4 regions of the Pseudomonas sp. HLS-6 TE3448 genome follow, and region 1 is predicted to be linked to each of the others. Evidence: riboswitches for the same ligand, from Rfam matches in the RefSeq annotation. Region 1 holds a riboswitch; each other region holds the start of a gene.

Region 1 (4,207 bases):
TCCTGAAGGTAAGGTCGATGCGAGGCGCAGATTATCCGTCAAAGGACGCGCCGCAGGCCAATGCCAGGGTGGCATTAAGGCTGGCATGGCGTGGAACAAGGAGCTGTGCAGGCATTGAGCCGTAGTGCTCGGCCAATGCAAGTGCAGCACTTTCAGCGACGCTGTAACAGCCGCTGTGGGCGAAGGCGGTGAGCGAACGGTGGGTCAGGCGTGATTCAAAGGTGGCTAACTGGGCAGCGCTGAAAAACAGCAGTGGAATGCCGAGTTGAGCGGCGAGGGCATGCAGGCCGGCCTCCTCGCTTTTCAGTTCGATACTGGCAAGGCCAAGCAGGTTATCGTGGCTGAGGCCATGGGCCTGCAGGGTTTGATCCAGTAGATCGCTCAAGGCTGCCACCGAACAGCCTCGGCGACAGCCCAACCCGGCGAATACTCGCAACGGATTGGGCCGTTCAGGCATTACGCCTGGCTCTGGCGACGGTAGAGCCAACTGCTGATCAAGCCCAATGCCAGCCAGAAGGCAGCGTTGGTCAGCAGTGAGGCGAGTTTGAATTCGGCCTCCAGTGCTTCCGGAGCCAAGGCCTCATGCGCGTCTGGCTGTGGTGCACCGATTACATGAGGGATGACCAGCAGTACGGCGCCCAGTAACTTGAGCAAACCGTTGTTGGCGAATGCAATAAGCCCCAAGCCAATGGCGGTGGCCGCTGCAGTACCGATCCACCAGAATTGGCGTTGCGCCAGATCGGCCGCGGCCGTTCCTGGCAACTCCGCTGGCAAGCCCAGCGTGGGCGCCAGGCAGAACACCGCAAAGCCTGCCAGGCCCCACAGTACGCCTGCGGCCCAACCAGCAGGCGCACGCAAGGTATACAGCCCCGCCAGTACCAGGGCAAAACCGACGGCCACTACCAGGTTGCTACCGGTCGTGGCCAGCAGCCGTTGCCAGCCGTCTTCGGGGGCCCAGGCTTGCGCATCGTGATGATGTTCGGCGGTACCCGCATCATGGCTGTGGGTTTCGACTGCAGGCGCTGCACTCTCGTAGGCTTCCGCCTTGATAATCAGCGGGGTGACCCACAGGCTTTGCAGCAAGGTCAGCAGCAGGGCAGCGAGCAGGCCGGTGAAGCCGGCCGTGCGGACAATGTGCTTGATCATGGCGCTGTCCCTTAGTGGCAAGGAAACGCGGCGCTGTGACGGGTGTCATGGGCAGCGTTGTGAACCGCCTCGATGTGCGAAAAACCCGCGAAGTAAACCAGGCACAAGCCCAGCAGCGATGCGCCGATAGCGACGACCAGGCGCTGGCTGCGAGTGGTACTGATGGCGGCGGAGTGGCTGTGGGCGGTTGTGACGGGCATGGTGCTTTCCTCTGAGGGGTTATCAGCAGCAGGCATGCGCAAGAAACCCATGGGCGGACTCACCCAGAGGTTGCAACAGCGCCCGCCCACCGCGGGTTTGTCAATTCTGTACTGGGCCGGTCTCCGGGCTTGCGAGGGCTGGCACTGTGCTTAGCCTGGAGCGTCACCTTCCCATGCCGCGTTGCTGGCACAGTGGTCTAGACGCTTTCCTCGCTTACCGTTGCGGGGGCAGCACCGGCATTGTCGCGCGTAACTCAGGCCGCGACGCACCGGTTTCCCGTTTCACCTCGTTAAAGGCACCCAAACGAAGGAGGTAGCAAATCATGGGCGCAGGTGCGCGTCAATCACAACGACGGTTGACCGACCCTGAACGACTGCGTAGCCTTGCCGTTTCGAGGTTCTCCGGTCAGCCCGGAGCTAAGACGGGAACGCGGTTTAAGCCGCGGCTGCCCCCGCAACTGTAAGCGTTGCAAAGCCTGGCATTGCCACTGCGTAGTTTTGCGGGAAGGCGCCGGTGCCGCTGGTATGTTCGCCAGCACGACGCAAGCCAGGAGACCTGCCTCGGACAGTTTCCGACATTCAACCGGGCGGGGTGATCCGGTAGCGAACGCGCACGGGCACATGACCCCCGTGGTTTTCGTCGTGCCCGCCCGCCATTGCTGCCAAGGGCAACGACATGAAAACACTGGCAAAACTCCCCGTCACCATCGTCACCGGCTTTCTCGGCTCGGGCAAAACCACGCTGTTGCGGCATATGCTCGACAATGCACAGGGTCGCCGTATTGCAGTCATCGTCAATGAGTTTGGCGAGCTGGGCATCGACGGTGAAATCCTCAAGCAATGCAGCATCGGCTGTACTGAAGAAGAGGCGAGCGGCCGGGTGTACGAGCTTGCCAACGGCTGCCTGTGCTGCACCGTGCAGGAAGAGTTCTTCCCGGTCATGCGCGAGCTGGTGGCGCGTCGTGGCGACCTGGACCATATCCTCATCGAAACCAGTGGCCTGGCCCTGCCAAAGCCTCTGGTACAAGCCTTCCAGTGGCCGGAAATCCGTAACGCCTGCACGGTCGATGCGGTCATTACCGTGGTCGACAGCCCGGCCGTGGCTGCCGGTACGTTTGCGGCGTATCCGGACCAGGTGGATGCCCAGCGTAAACTCGACCCGAACCTGGACCACGAGTCCCCGCTGCATGAACTGTTTGCCGACCAGCTGGCCAGTGCCGATCTGGTGGTACTGAACAAGGCCGACCTGATCGAGGCGCATGCCTTGGCAGCGGTACGCGCCGAAGTGGCCGAAGAGCTGCCACCCGCGGTCAAAGTCGTCGAGGCCAGCAGTGGCCGTCTACCGCTTGAAGTCTTGCTCGGATTGGCTGCGGAATCGGAAGCGCACATTGACGGTCGTCGCACTCACCATGACAGCCATCATGACGGCGAAGACCATGATGATCATGACCACGACGCTTTCGACTCCATTTCGATTGAGCTGCCTGAATCCGACGAGAGCTTGCTGCTTGATGCCTTGACCCAACTGGTCGTACGTCACGGCATCCTCCGCGCCAAAGGCTTTGCAGCCATTCCGGGCAAGCCGATGCGCCTGCTGATCCAGGGTGTCGGTACGCGTTTCGACAAGCACTTCGATCGTGCCTGGCGCGCAGACGAGCCGCGCAGTACCCGTCTGGTACTGATCGGCCAGGCGCTGGATGGTGCGACACTGGAAGCTGAACTGCGTACAGCGCTGGGCGCCTGACCCATGCACCTGCTGCGGACCCAGCCCGGCGGCTTTGTGCCGGATGACAGTATTGCCGACTTGGGCCAGACACCCGCCGAGCTGGTTATTCTCTGCAGCGGTGATTCACACCTGGCACTGCTGGCCGAAACGGCCCGGCAATTGCCGGAGGATTATCCCAGCCTGCGTCTGGCCAACCCGATGCAGGTGCAGAATCATGCGTCGGTAGACCTGTATGTTGACCAGGTGCTGCGCCATGCCAAGGTCATTTTGGTGTCGCTACACGGCGGCATTGGGTATTGGCGTTATGGCGTCGAGCAGTTGGTGGCATTGGCTGCCCAAGGCGTGCAGTTGATCCTGGTGCCGGGGGATGACCGTCCGGATCCGGAGTTGAGCAGCCTTGGCAACGTGCCGGCGGCAGACGCGGAGCGGCTCTGGCACTTTCTGCGGCAGGGCGGCAAGGCCAACGCGCTGAACCTCTTCAAATGCATGGCCAATCAATGGCTTGGGCGTGACTACAGCTGGGATATCCCCCAGCAGCTGCCCCGCACGGTGGTGTATCACCCGCAGCGCGAGGCGGCGGTACTGGACGACTGGTTCGCTGACTGGGTAGCCAGTCAGCCGGTGGTGGCTGTCCTGTTCTACCGCTCGCACCTGCAAGCGGCCAATACAGCCTTTATCGATGTGTTCTGCGAGCGCATCCGCGCCGCAGGGCTCAACCCGCTGCCCATCGCGGTGGCGAGCCTCAAGGAAGCCGAGTGCCTGGCCCAAGTGGAAGCCTGGCTGGACCAGGTCGAGGCCGCGCTGGTCATCAATACAACCGGGTTTGCCCAGTCCAGCCCGCAAAAGCCCCACCTTCGGCCATTTCGCCGCGATATTCCGGTGCTGCAGGCCATTTGTGCCCAAGACAACGAACCCGGTTGGCAGGCCAGCGAGCAGGGCTTGGGCGCACGTGATCTGGCGATGCACATTGCCTTGCCGGAGCTCGATGGGCGCATCATCACCCGCCCGATCAGTTTCAAGGACCTGGCGTGGCGCAGTGAGCGCAGCCAGTCGGATGTTGTCTGTTACCGTGCACAGCCGGAGCGTATGGACTTCGTTGCAGAGCTCGCACGCCGCTGGTGTGAACTGGCGCAAC
Region 2 (4,207 bases), 540 kb from region 1:
TGGTTGGCGGTATCGGCATAGCGCGCATCAACGTAACGCAGGCCCAGCCCGGCATCGAGGTTGTTGCGCAGGGCCTTGCTGAGCCAGAGGTTGGCGGTGCGCCGTGGCACACCGATCGGGCGGTTGCCCGTGCGGGACACGATATTACCGGCCACCACCTCGTCGAAGTCATCATACGCGGCACGCACCAGCGAGGCGTTTGCCGAGACGTGCCACTGCTGCGCAAGGGCCAGCTCCAGGGTCGCCTCCAGGCCTTCGGAAGACTGCTGGCCGACTTGCTGGGTGAGTCGCGTGTGGCTGTCGGTGACCACCGGCAGCTTCTTTTTCACGATCTGATAAGCCGCCAGCGTCCACTCGCCACGGCCGTTCCAGAACTGCTGCTTGAGGCCGAGCTCGGTTTGCTTCGACTCGGTCAGGTCCATCTGCTGTGCAGCCGGGCTGAGGCTGATCAGGTCGCCAACCCCGTCTTCACTGGTGGAGTACTGGCCGTACAGCGACAGCTGCTCGGTGACTGCATACACCAGCCCGGCACGCCAGTTGCCACCGTCGAGGCTGCGGTCGCTGCGCGTGCCGTCGACCCGGTTGTCGCGGTCGATATGGTTCTGGTCGCGGCGAATTCCGGTGACCAGCGACCAGCGCTCTGACAATTGCGTGCGGTTTTCCGCGAACAGGGCAAAGGTCTGGGTGGTGCTGTGAGTTTGTGGGCGGGTGGGGTCCTGGCTGCTGAAGTAACCCGGGGCCGGTTGCCACGGGTCGATGTAGTCGCCGCCGTTGTCGGTGTAGGGCGAGTTGCTGTCGACGTCGAAACGAATCCGGTTGTATTCGGCACCGACCACGGTCTTGCTCGTCAGGCCGAACAACGTATGGTCGAGGGAAAAGCTCTGGCGGTCGCCGATTTGCTCCTGATCATGCTTGATGTGCAGGTAGCTCTGGCGCAGCAGTTGGTCGCGGCTGCTGTCCCAGCTGTAGTCCTCGGCATTGCGCCAGTGCCGGCGGCTCTTGATGTAATAGAGCTGGTTGCTGGCCGTCAGGCTCTCGTTGATCGACCAGTCGCTGTTCAGTCGCGTCCATTCATCGTGGTAACGCTGTACCGCGTCATGGAGGTTGTAGTTCTTTTTGCGCAGGCTGTCGCGGTAGTGGCCGTCGATCAGCGGAGTACCGAAGTCGTTCATCGGCTCACTGTCGCCACGCTCATGGGCCAGGGTGAAGCTCAGGTCATCACTGGCATCCCAACGCAGCGCGGCACTGACGGCGAGGTTTTCCGAGTCGCCGCGATCAATCCAGCCGTTGCTCTGCTCACGGTTGAGGGTGAGCCGGTAGCTCAGCCGCTCGTTTAACGAACCACCGCTGTCCAGGCCCAATTGCTGGCGGTCATACGAGCCATAGCCCAGGCGCAGGTGGTTACGGATCTCGCCGGTGAAGGGCTTCTTCGGGATCACATTGATCACGGCCCCGGTTGCCCCTTCGCCATACAGCACCGAGGCTGGGCCGCGAATGATGTCGATGCGCTCGACCATCCACAGGTCTACCGGGAAGCTCTGGGTGCCTGCACCGGTGTACAAGCGCGAGCCGTCGAACAGGGTCATCACCGAGCTGTGACCGCTGAAGCCTCGGGCAGAGAGGGCGGTGTTGCCGTTGCCCGGGGTGCCCACAGAGGTGATACCCGGCGAGCGACTGACCGCGTCCTGCACACTGCGGTTGTTGCGCCCGTCGATGGCCTCGGCAGCGAGGCTGCTGGTGCTGGCAGGCGTCTCCAGCGCACTGAGGTTCAGTCGGGAGCCGGTCGGCAATGGCGTTGCCAGATTGATGGCTTCGCGTTCGCTATCACGATCGCCCGTGATGGCTGTCGAGGGCAGGGCGAGGATGCGCTCGGCATCATCGGTGGCCAGTGTCGGCAGTGAAAGCGAGAGGCAAGCAGAGGACACAAGGGTGTGAAACAGGTAATTGCGGGACATGTCGTTCCAGGCTGAAACAGGAATGAATGAATCCCGGGGGAATAACGCATATAGGCATGACGAGCACGCAGGCGCCCGCCAACCGGCCTGCGCCCGCCCACCGCGGGGTTGCCAAACAAGGCTTCAGGCCGGTCTCCGGGCTTGCGAGGGTCATGAGGCCTTCACCTTCCCATGCCGTGGCACAGTGGTCTGTCGAAGGCCTCGCTCGCTTACCGTTGCGGGGGCAGCGCCGGACTGGTCAAAGAGACGCACCGGCTTCCCGTTTCACCCTGCGCACGGCGGCGCAGGACACCTGAAACTGGCGCGCATCTGAACATCGAACGCCAGCTCAGTCAATCACTTAGCCGCGTTGCGCGGCAGCAGTGGCAGGTGTTGTCGTGCTCGATTTGCGCACCAGGCTGATCATCAGGACGATGCCGGCGACCGCTGCGGTCATCAGGGTTTCATAGCGATATGCAGCGCTGAACAACATGTAGCCGAGCACGCTGCAGATCAAGGCGATGACGAACCAGGTCAGCCATGGGAACAGCCACATCCGAAACACCGGGGTCTGGCCTTTCTGCTCCAGCTGTTTACGCATGCGCAGTTGTGACACCGCGATCACCAGGTACACCAGCAGGGCGATGGCGCCGGTGGTCGAGAGCAGGAAGCCAAAGACCTTGCCCGGCAACAGGTAGTTGATCAGGCAGCCGACGAAGCCTGCCAGGGTGGACATCAGCACGGCCACGGTCGGCACGCCGCTGCGCGAAATGTAGCGGGTTGCAGTCGGTGCTTCGCCGCGTGCGCCCAGCGAGTAAAGCATGCGCGATGCGGTGTACAGGCCCGAGTTCATGCAACTGGTCACGGCGACGAACACCACCAGGTCAACGATCAGTTTCGCGCCTGGCACATTGAGCACTTCCAGTGCGCGCTGGAACGAGCCGACTTGCAGCAGCCGTGGATCGTTCCAGGCAACCAGCGAGACGATGAAGAAAATCGAGAAGATGTAGAAGATCGCAATACGGTAGATCACCAGGTTGGTGGCGCGGCGGATCTTCTCTTTGGGGTTCTCGGTTTCGTCAGCGGCGATGGTGACGATCTCGGCGCCGAAGAACGAGAAGATGGTCACAAGAATGCCGCCCAGTACCGCACCAAAGCCATTCGGCATGAAGCCGCCATTGCTCAGCAGTTGTCCGACCCCCGAGACTTCAGCCAGCGGCCAGTAGCCCAGTACGGCCGCGCTGCATACGCCGATGAAGGCCAGGATGGCGATGATCTTGATCAGGGCGAACCAGTACTCGAAGGTGCCGAAATTGCGCACGCTGATCAGGTTGGTGGCCGACAGGGTGACCATGATCAGGAAGGTGAAGGCCCAGGACGGGATGGCGGGGTACCAGGCATGCAGGATGTCGGCACCGGCGATGGCTTCGACCGGGATGATCAACACCCAGAACCACCAGTACAGCCAGCCGATGGTGAAGCCGGCCCAAGGGCCGATGGCCTCGCCGGCGTAGGTGGAAAACGAACCGCTGTTCGGGTTTGCAACGGCCATTTCGCCGAGCATGCGCATGACCAACAGCACCAGCAAACCGGTCAGTGCGTAGGAGATCAGGATGGCCGGGCCTGCGGTGGCGATAGCGTTGGAGGAACCGATGAATAGACCCGCACCGATAATGCCTGCGATGGAGATCATCGAGACCTGGCGTGTGGTCAGGCCATGCTTGAGCGAGCGTTGCCCGCGGTTGTTATTGTTTGAACTCATGCATCAACCCTCGGTTCAGCAGCCCCCTGGCCCACAGGTCCTTTCGGGGTGAGCCGGCGCTGAACAATCGTTAGTAAGGAAACCTTCCGTGTCGGTACTGCGTCCTGCTCCTGGTAATTGATCCAGATCAGTATTGGTCGACGAGCGGCGCTTCAACAAACGAGCAATACTCAGAACATCATTCCTTGGGGGAATTTAAAGTGTGTATGGGGCGACTGCGCGAGGTCTTAAGGGAAACCCTCTTGCGAAGTGCTTTGTGGCAGGTGACGCCAAATTCGATACTTTTAGGAATGACAGTAGAATTTTTATTCGCTTGTGCCAGGCCACCGTCACTCGCTTAGATAGCCGCCATACACGACCCTCAAGCCACGGGAGCGGCGCTTGTCATGCCTGCGCAAACCATCAGCAATTCCATCGCAATAGTTCACCCGATCGAACTCGATCATGGCCGCAATGCCGAGGTCTGGGATGTCGATGGCAAGCGTTACATCGACTTTGTCGGCGGTATCGG
Region 3 (4,207 bases), 420 kb from region 1:
TGGAGATCTACCGTCTGATCGGAAAGCTGGTGGAGCAAGGCGCCGGTGTCTTGCTGCTTTCGTCCGATCTGCCCGAGCTGCTGGGCCTGTGCGACCGCCTCTATGTCATGCATCGAGGGGTCATCGTTGCACAACGCAAGGCCGCCGAGCTCGACAGCGACACGCTACTGGCGCTTGCGTCCGGCACACATCATCAACAGGAACCCGACTATGTCCACTGATCTCTCCCTGGCCAGCGTGTCGGTCCCACGACTCTCGAACCGCTGGCAATTGAAACTGCTGCGCCATGGCGCTTCGCTGGCGTTCCTGGCGATCTTGCTGGTATTTGCCAGTACAGCGCAAAACTTCCTTTCACCCACCAACCTCTCGAATGTCTTCGCGCAGTCTGCAATCCTCGGCCTACTCGCTTTCGGGCTGACCATCGTGATCATCGGTGGCGGCTCCAACGTGGTATCTGGCGGCCTTGACCTGTCGCTGGCGGCCAATCTCGGGCTGTCGGCCGCCGTCTATGCCACGCTGAACAATGCGGGCGTCAGTGCGGCCAGCAGCATCGCCCTGACCTTGGCATGTGGCCTGGCCATCGGCGCGCTGAACGGCCTGGTGGTGGTCGGCCTGCGCCTGCCGCCACTGCTGGCGACGCTGGCCAGCATGAACCTGATTGCCGGCCTGGAGCTGGTACTGACGGAAAATACCGTGCTACCAACCGAGTCAGCGCTACTGGAGCTGCTCAGTTTTGGTCATTGGCTGGGGCAGCCGGCATTGGCCTGGGTGTTCCTCATGGCCGCGCTGCTGTTGACGCTGCTGATCCAGTTCAGTCGTTACAGCCTGCGCCTGTATGCCGTTGGCGAGTACCCGGAAGCAGCAACTGCAGCAGGCCTGCCTGTGGCGACCTATCAGTTCTCCAGCTACCTGCTCAGTGGTCTGTGCGGGAGCCTGGCGTCGTTTTGTTCGGCCGCCTGGTTCAGTGGCAGCACCACCGGCTCTGGGGAGATGCTGCTGTCGGTTGTGGCCATCGCCTTTCTAGGCAGCGTGTTCTCCCGCCGCCTGCGCCCGAGCATCAGCGGCACATTGCTGGCCACGTTGCTGGTGGGTTTCCTGGTCAATGGTTTCCAGCTGCTGAACATCTCCAGCTTCTGGGTCAACGGTGTTCAGGGTGTATTGATTCTGCTGGTCGTCGCCAGTTCAAGCCTGCTGCGTGGGAGGTCGTGACATGAACCAATCAACCACAGTGCTACCCAGCACCGCCTCGGTATCAATCAGTCGTCAATGGCTGCGCCTGGTCTTGCCCGTCTTGTTCCTGGTGCTGCTGGTATTTTTCGCGGTCAATGCACCCGGTTTTCTCAGTGTGGGCAACCTCAGCAGTGTATTGCTCAACAACTTCGCCCTCCTGGCCATCGTCGCCATCGGCATGACGCTGGCAATCAGCGCTGGCGGTATCGACCTTTCGGTGAGCGTAGCGTTGGATCTGGCTGCACTGACGTTCGTCGTATCGCTCAATGCCGGCTTTGGGCTGCTGCCGGCAATCGTGTCCGCGATACTGGTGGGCGGCCTGACCGGCATGTTCAACGCAGTGTTGATCAGCGGGTTGCGTATTTCGCCATTCCTGGCGACACTCGGTACGCTATTTATCGGCACCAGCGTGCAGCAGTTGCTCTCAGACGGCGGCCAGCCGATCTACCTGGCTGCACAGGCACGCCCTGCCCTGGCCAGCATCGTCGTGCTCGGCATTCCGCTGCCGCTACTGATCGTTGCGATTTTGGCGGCGGGTTACGGTGTAGCGCTCGCCAAAGGCCGCTTCGGCCGTCAGGTGCTGGCCATCGGCGAACAACCGGAGGTCGCGCGCTACAGCGGTGTGCCGGTGCAGCGCATCACCGCCCGGGTGTTCATCGCGTGCGCCCTGGCCTGCTCAGTCGCGGGTATTTTGCTGAGCAGCACAGTGAATGCCTACGTACCGATGTCGGGTAACGCCTTTCTGATCAATGCCATCGGCGCCGTATTTATCGGCACCACCCTCAACCGCCATGGGCGGGCCAACGTACCGGGTACGCTGCTGGGCGTCCTCTTCCTGAACATCACCGCCAATGGCCTGCTGCTGATCGGCTGGAACTTCTACTGGCAACAGGTGGCCACGGGCGCACTGATTCTGCTGGTGCTGTCGTTCAGCTACCTTGGTCGCCGCGTATTCAAGGACCCGTCCTGACCAACGATACAGGCACCGCATGCTCACTGACACCCCGCCGACGCCATCGCAGGCAAGCCTGCAACAGGGAATGTGGGCATGCCGCTTCCTTAAATGAACGGCATTACTTACTCTGTCCACGCTTTGTGGTTTCACCCGCCGGTGAAGCAATAGGGAAGCAGGTGCACCTTTCGGTTATTCCTGCGCTGCCCCCGCAACTGTAATAGGTTAGCTCTTTCGCAAACGCCACTGGCCAATTCAGCCGGGAAGGCGCGAGAGGGTGTTGAGCCTTGAGCCAGGAGACCTGCCACAAGTACCGCCAATGCTATTGGCAGTTCCTGAACTCGCATCCCTCGGAGGGAGAACCGATGCATATTGAACCTGGCGTGCTCAACGCCGCTAAAGTGCTGTACGCAAACGCTGCCGCCATTGCCACGCTTGCGGCGTTTTCACACAAGCTGCTACGCCCCGACAACCTGATCAAAACCGTGCTGGCTGCGGCATTTTTCTCGGTGTTCATGGAAGTGTTCCATTTACCAATCGGGGCATCAGAGCTGCATTTTGTAGGCGCTTCCGCGGTTTACATCATCTTTGGGTTTGTTCCCACGCTGTTTGGCTTTGCCATCGGCCTGTTGCTGCAAGGCCTGTTGTTTGAACCGCAGGATCTGCTGCATCTGGGGGTCAATGCATTGTCGCTGATGCTGCCACTGATCGTGGCTCATGGCTTGCTGGGTAGGCACTTCTTTGACATCGGTGGGCGGCGTGTTCGCTGGACCGAGGTGGTCAAGTTCGATGCGGTGTATTACACCGGCGTAGTGGCGATGGTGGGCTTCTGGTTGTCCATGGGCGAAGAGCCGACACCTTTGCGTAACTGGGCGATGTTCGCAGCGTCCTACCTGCCGTTGGTGCTGTGTGAACCGCTGTTCACCTGCCTGGTGGCCCGCAAGCTCAAGCGTTACGCCAGCAACGCCTTTGTTGCCCGATTCACCTGCGTTAACACGCTCAAAGTAGCGTAATCAATGACACACCTGCCATGCCGATCCCTCGGGATGGCAGGTGTGTTTTGCTCAGGTCAGTGCCACACCATTGAGGTAGTGGTCGCCCAAGCGACGGCGCAGTTGCGACAACGGTACGGCATCGCCCTCAATTGACGGGCGCGGCGTTTGCCTTCCGGTCAGTTCGACCTGCAGTTCACTCGCCCGTTGTGCCGCTTCTGCGGCAGCCAAGCGTGCGCTGGCGGCCTCGACCGACGAGCGCCCGGCCTGCGCCAGCAACGCATCGGCGGCAGCAATACGCACCTCCAGGTCACCAATACTTGCGATGGTCAGGGTATCGTCCTTCAACGGGCTCCCTTGCAAGTGTTCGACCAGCGCACGTTGAACATTTTGCGCGAACCCCAGGTCGGCCAGTGTATGAGCATGAGACATAAGCAGGTCCTCAGTTCCAGGAATGACGTTGTGGATTGACGCCGTTCAGGCGCTGGTTGCCGATCAGGTGGTATTTCCAGCGCACCGGATCGTGCAGCGTATGCGTGCGCGCGTTACGCCAGAAACGGTCCAGCCCCTGGCTGGCAGACACACTGCGCGTGCCTCCCAGTTCCAGCAGCCGGGTCGACGCCAACAGGGCGATCTCGGTAGACAGGACTTTGGCCTGGCCGACAACCACCGAGGCGTGGGCGACGCTTGCTTCGGTAGGCTCCGCAAGCGCAAGGTCCACGGCCTGGGCGGACGCCCGGAGGATCGCTTCGGCAGCGTGCAGGCGCCAGGCCAGGTCGCCAATCGCAGCCTGGCTCAATGGGTCCTGCCAACCGTGCTGCAAACCACTGTCGACCCACGGACGCGCCTCTCGCGCCACGCGCAGGGTTTCGGCAAACGCGCCTCGGGCAATACCGGTGTCCACCGCAGCCTGAATGATCTGCGACACCGGCCCATCGGCGGTGGGTCGGTCATAGGCTTTCCAGGCCGGAATCACGGCGCTGAGCGGCACGCGTACGCGGTCGATCACTGCTTTGCCACTGGCGGTGGTGCG
Region 4 (4,207 bases), 3.7 Mb from region 1:
GTAGCCCTCGGGTGCGTCGCCGTACTTGTTTTTAGAAAGCGTCTAATCTTTACTACCACTATTTTCTGGCCAAGTGCCAGCCGGCTTCAGACAGGATGCTCTGACTATGTCGATGATGGCGCGTTTCGCTGTACTTGCCCTGGCAGCCCTGCTGGGCGCCTGCTCAACCCAGGCTCCGGCCCCGCGAGTGGTCGAGCCTGCGGTCATGGCACCGCAAGTCTATTTCTCCCCGGTTGCCGAAGATGTACTGTTCCGCGCCTTGGGCCTGGTGGGTACGCCGTATCGTTGGGGTGGCAACACGCCGGACTCCGGATTCGATTGCAGCGGCCTGATCGGCTATGTTTATCGTGATGCCGCAGGTATTTCCCTGCCGCGTTCTACCCGCGAGATGATCGGCATTCGTGCGCCGAACATCGAACGTAATGCGCTGCAGTCTGGCGATCTGGTGTTTTTTGCCACCAATGGTGGCTCCGAGGTCAGCCATGCCGGTATCTATGTGGGCGAAGGGCGTTTTGTCCATGCGCCTCGTACCGGTGGTACGGTGCGACTGGACTACCTCGCGAACAGCTATTGGCAAAAGGCTTACCTGAACGCCAAGCGTGTGCTGCAGCCGCCGCAGCCGAACCTGGCACGCAACCCCTGATCTGAATCGAGGTGGGCGATGACCGGTCAGACGCTCTACCTCGACGATGCCCTCTATCACTACCTGCAAGGTGTTTCACTGCGTGAGACGCCGCTGTTGGCGCGTCTGCGTGCTGAAACCCAGGCGTTGCCAGAGGCGCGCTGGCAGGTTGCGCCCGAACAGGGGCAGTTACTCGCCTTGCTGATACGGTTGATCGGTGCCCGTCGAGTCATCGAAGTGGGTACCTTCACTGGCTACAGCGCCCTGTGCATGGCGCAAGCCATGGATGGGGGGCATCTGCTGTGTTGCGACCTGCCAGGCGATTACAACGCCACGGCACAGCGCTACTGGCAAGAGGCCGGTGTTGCCGAGTGTATCGAGTTGCGCCTGGGGCCGGCGCTGCAAACCCTGGCAACACTCGATGCAGAATCCTTCGACTTGATCTTCATTGATGCCGATAAGGCCAATTACCCGCGTTACCTGGAGGAAGCCTTGCGCGTGCTGCGTCCGGGTGGCCTGGTGGTGTTCGACAACACCCTGTGGAGTGGGCGCGTGCTTCAGGTCGTACCGGACAGTGAAGACACCCGTGCAATCCAGGCGCTGAACGCGGCATTGAAGGACGACCTGCGGGTGGATTTGTCGTTGCTGCCGCTGGGGGATGGGCTGACCTTATGCCGCAAGCGCTGAACGTGTCTGTCGCGCCTCGCGCATGGCACGGCGTCAGCAGGTGTTCTGACAGCTTTAATTGACGCTCCCGGCCCAACCCTCTAACCTTCGCGACTTGTTTCAGGTGCTCTGCAGCCGTGGCGGTTGGCAGGGTGAAACAGGGAAGCCGGTGGGCGCTTGCAGCGCGATTCCGGCGCTGCCCCCGCAACGGTAGGTGAGTCAAGGTTACGCAGGGCCACGGGGTCTACGACCCGGGAAGGCGCGTCGCCAGGGTGTGCATGACCCCGCTCACAAGCCCGGAGACCGGCCTGTTACAGCCAACGGCATCACGGAGGGTGATGCGCGGTACGCCGGCCTCTGGCCGCAGCCCTGCGCGTTTTTCGTGTGCTTTGTCCATTCATCTGTCGCGCCGCCCAGTGGCCTTTCCAAACCCCAGCCCGTGCCGGTCGTCGTTGCTGACGATGGCCTGTGGTGCCCGGCCGACAGTTGCCTGCGGAGACTAGCGATGACTGAATCCACCGAGCGTGACGAACGCCACTTGGCGCGCATGCTGCGTAAAAAAGCGGTGATCGACGAGCGTATTGCCAATTCCCCGAACGAGTGCGGCTTGCTGCTGGTATTGAGCGGCAATGGCAAGGGCAAGAGCAGTTCGGCGTTCGGCATGCTTGCCCGCGCCATGGGCCACGGCATGCAGTGCGGCGTGGTGCAGTTCATCAAGGGCCGCAATAGCACCGGAGAAGAACTGTTCTTCCGGCGTTTTCCCGAGCAGGTGCGTTATCACGTGATGGGCGAGGGGTTTACCTGGGAAACCCAGGACCGGCAGCGTGACATTGCCGCGGCTGAAGCCGCCTGGGTGGTGACGCGCGAGTTGCTGCAGGATCCGACCATCAGCCTGGTGGTGCTCGATGAACTGAACATCGCACTCAAACATGGCTACCTCGACCTGGATCAGGTGCTCACCGACCTGCAGGCCCGGCCACCGATGCAGCATGTGATCGTTACCGGTCGCGGTGCCAAGCCGGAGCTGATCGAACTGGCCGATACCGTCACTGAGATGGGCATGATCAAGCATGCATTTCAGGCCGGTATTCGTGCCCAGAAAGGCGTCGAGCTATGAGTGAAACCCGGCATTGCCCGGCAGTATTGATTGCGGCGCCGGCGTCCGGTCAGGGCAAGACCACGGTCACTGCGGCGCTGGCGCGGCTGCACCGCAACCAGGGTCGCAAGGTGCGGGTGTTCAAATGTGGCCCGGACTTTCTCGATCCGATGATCCTTGAGCGTGCAAGCGGCGCCCCGGTCTACCAGCTGGACCTGTGGATGATTGGCGCCGAGCAGAGCCGACGCTTGCTGTGGGAAGCAGCGGCTGAAGCCGATGTGATTCTCATCGAGGGCGTCATGGGCCTGTTTGACGGTACGCCATCCAGTGCCGATCTGGCTCGGCACTTTGGTGTGCCGGTGCTGGCGGTGATCGACGGTACAGCCATGGCGCAAACCTTCGGTGCGCTGGCGTTGGGCCTGGCACGCTATCAGCCAGACCTGCCATTTGCTGGCGTACTGGCCAACCGCGTCGGTTCATTGCGCCACGCACAACTGCTGGAGGGTAGCCTCACCGAGGGGCTGCGCTGGTATGGCGGCCTGTCACGGGAAACCGCCATCGAGTTGCCGAGCCGTCACCTGGGGCTGGTTCAGGCCAGTGAACTGAACGACCTCGACCTGCGCCTGGATGCGGCTGCCGAGGCGCTGGGGGGAAGTTGCGAATCGGCGTTGCCACCGAGCGTAGCATTTTCAGCCCCCCAACCGCACACGGTTGAGCCTTTGTTGGCCGGTGTCCGCATCGCCGTGGCCCGTGATGAGGCGTTTGCCTTTACCTATGGCGCCAACCTCGATGTGCTCCGCGACATGGGCGCGCAGTTGAGCTTTTTCTCGCCGTTGCATGACGAGCATTTACCGGAGGCCGACAGCCTCTATTTGCCGGGCGGCTACCCTGAACTGCACCATCAGGCCCTGGCGGCCAACAGACCCATGCTGACGGCCATTCGTACCCATCATCAATTGGGCAAGCCGCTGTTGGCCGAGTGCGGTGGCATGCTCTACCTGCTGGATGCCCTCACTGATGTGGCGGGTGAGCGTGCCGAGTTGCTCGGCCTGTTGCCCGGTGAAGCCGTCATGCAAAAGCGCTTGGCCGCGCTGGCGTTGCAAGCGGTGGCATTGCCGGAAGGCACCTTGCGCGGGCACACCTACCACCATTCGTTGACCCAGACCGAGTTGACCCCGATTGCTCGCGGGCAGAGCCCCAATGGTGGGCGTGGAGCCGAAGCGGTCTATCGCTGTGGGCGGCTGACCGCCTCCTATGTGCATTTCTATTTTCCTTCCAACCCCCACGCGTCGGCGGCGCTACTGGCACCATGAGCGAACACGATTTCAGCGCGGACGAGCGGGCGGCGGTGTACCGCGTGATTGCCGAGCGCCGTGACATGCGTCACTTCATCGGCGGCAAGGTGGCACCTGAGCTTCTGGCGCGCCTGCTTCAGGCTGCGCACCAGGCCCCCAGCGTTGGCTTGATGCAACCCTGGCGCTTTATCCGTATTACTGACCGCAGCTTGCGTCAGCGTATCCAGGTGGTCGTGGAGCAGGAGCGGGTGCGCACAGCCGAAGCGCTTGGCGAGCGTGCCGACGACTTCATGAAACTCAAGGTCGAAGGCATCAGCGACTGTGCCGAGGTGTTGGTGGCAGCATTGATGGATAAGCGCGAGGGGCATATTTTCGGTCGCCGTACGCTGCCGGAAATGGACCTGGCGTCACTCTCCTGCGCTATCCAGAACCTCTGGTTGGCGGCGCGGGCCGAAGGGCTGGGGATGGGCTGGGTATCGTTGTTCGAGCCACAGGCACTGGCGGATTTGCTGGGGATGCCGGAAGGGG

Evidence for each region. Region 1 has a riboswitch for cobalamin ahead of cobW (cobalamin biosynthesis protein CobW). Riboswitches for the same ligand answer to the same signal wherever they lie in the genome.
Region 2: another riboswitch for cobalamin. It lies ahead of AB7M23_RS19995 (TonB-dependent receptor); the one in region 1 lies ahead of cobW (cobalamin biosynthesis protein CobW).
Region 3: another riboswitch for cobalamin. It lies ahead of AB7M23_RS15860 (energy-coupling factor ABC transporter permease); the one in region 1 lies ahead of cobW (cobalamin biosynthesis protein CobW).
Region 4: another riboswitch for cobalamin. It lies ahead of cobO (cob(I)yrinic acid a,c-diamide adenosyltransferase); the one in region 1 lies ahead of cobW (cobalamin biosynthesis protein CobW).

What each region holds. Positions count from the first base shown of each region.
Region 1 covers NZ_JBRJIO010000001.1:3,844,510-3,848,716, forward strand. The annotation lists gene AB7M23_RS17730 (cobalamin biosynthesis protein) at 32-457, opposite strand; gene AB7M23_RS17735 (CbtA family protein) at 457-1,146, opposite strand; gene AB7M23_RS17740 (CbtB domain-containing protein) at 1,158-1,346, opposite strand; cobalamin riboswitch at 1,444-1,665, opposite strand; cobalamin riboswitch at 1,725-1,924, shown strand; gene cobW (cobalamin biosynthesis protein CobW) at 2,023-3,090, shown strand; gene cobN (cobaltochelatase subunit CobN) at 3,094-4,207, shown strand, end outside.
Region 2 covers NZ_JBRJIO010000001.1:4,380,254-4,384,460, reverse strand. The annotation lists partial or broken gene AB7M23_RS19995 (TonB-dependent receptor) at 1-2,005, opposite strand, end outside; cobalamin riboswitch at 2,065-2,265, opposite strand; gene AB7M23_RS19990 (amino acid permease) at 2,296-3,696, opposite strand; gene AB7M23_RS19985 (2-aminoadipate transaminase) at 4,083-4,207, shown strand, end outside.
Region 3 covers NZ_JBRJIO010000001.1:3,424,383-3,428,589, reverse strand. The annotation lists gene AB7M23_RS15875 (sugar ABC transporter ATP-binding protein) at 1-221, shown strand, start outside; gene AB7M23_RS15870 (ABC transporter permease) at 211-1,209, shown strand; gene AB7M23_RS15865 (ABC transporter permease) at 1,211-2,200, shown strand; cobalamin riboswitch at 2,310-2,505, shown strand; gene AB7M23_RS15860 (energy-coupling factor ABC transporter permease) at 2,548-3,195, shown strand; gene AB7M23_RS15855 (hypothetical protein) at 3,247-3,606, opposite strand; gene AB7M23_RS15850 (SfnB family sulfur acquisition oxidoreductase) at 3,617-4,207, opposite strand, start outside.
Region 4 covers NZ_JBRJIO010000001.1:120,937-125,143, reverse strand. The annotation lists gene AB7M23_RS00555 (C40 family peptidase) at 107-643, shown strand; gene AB7M23_RS00550 (O-methyltransferase) at 662-1,309, shown strand; cobalamin riboswitch at 1,394-1,614, shown strand; gene cobO (cob(I)yrinic acid a,c-diamide adenosyltransferase) at 1,794-2,405, shown strand; gene AB7M23_RS00540 (cobyrinate a,c-diamide synthase) at 2,402-3,697, shown strand; gene bluB (5,6-dimethylbenzimidazole synthase) at 3,694-4,207, shown strand, end outside.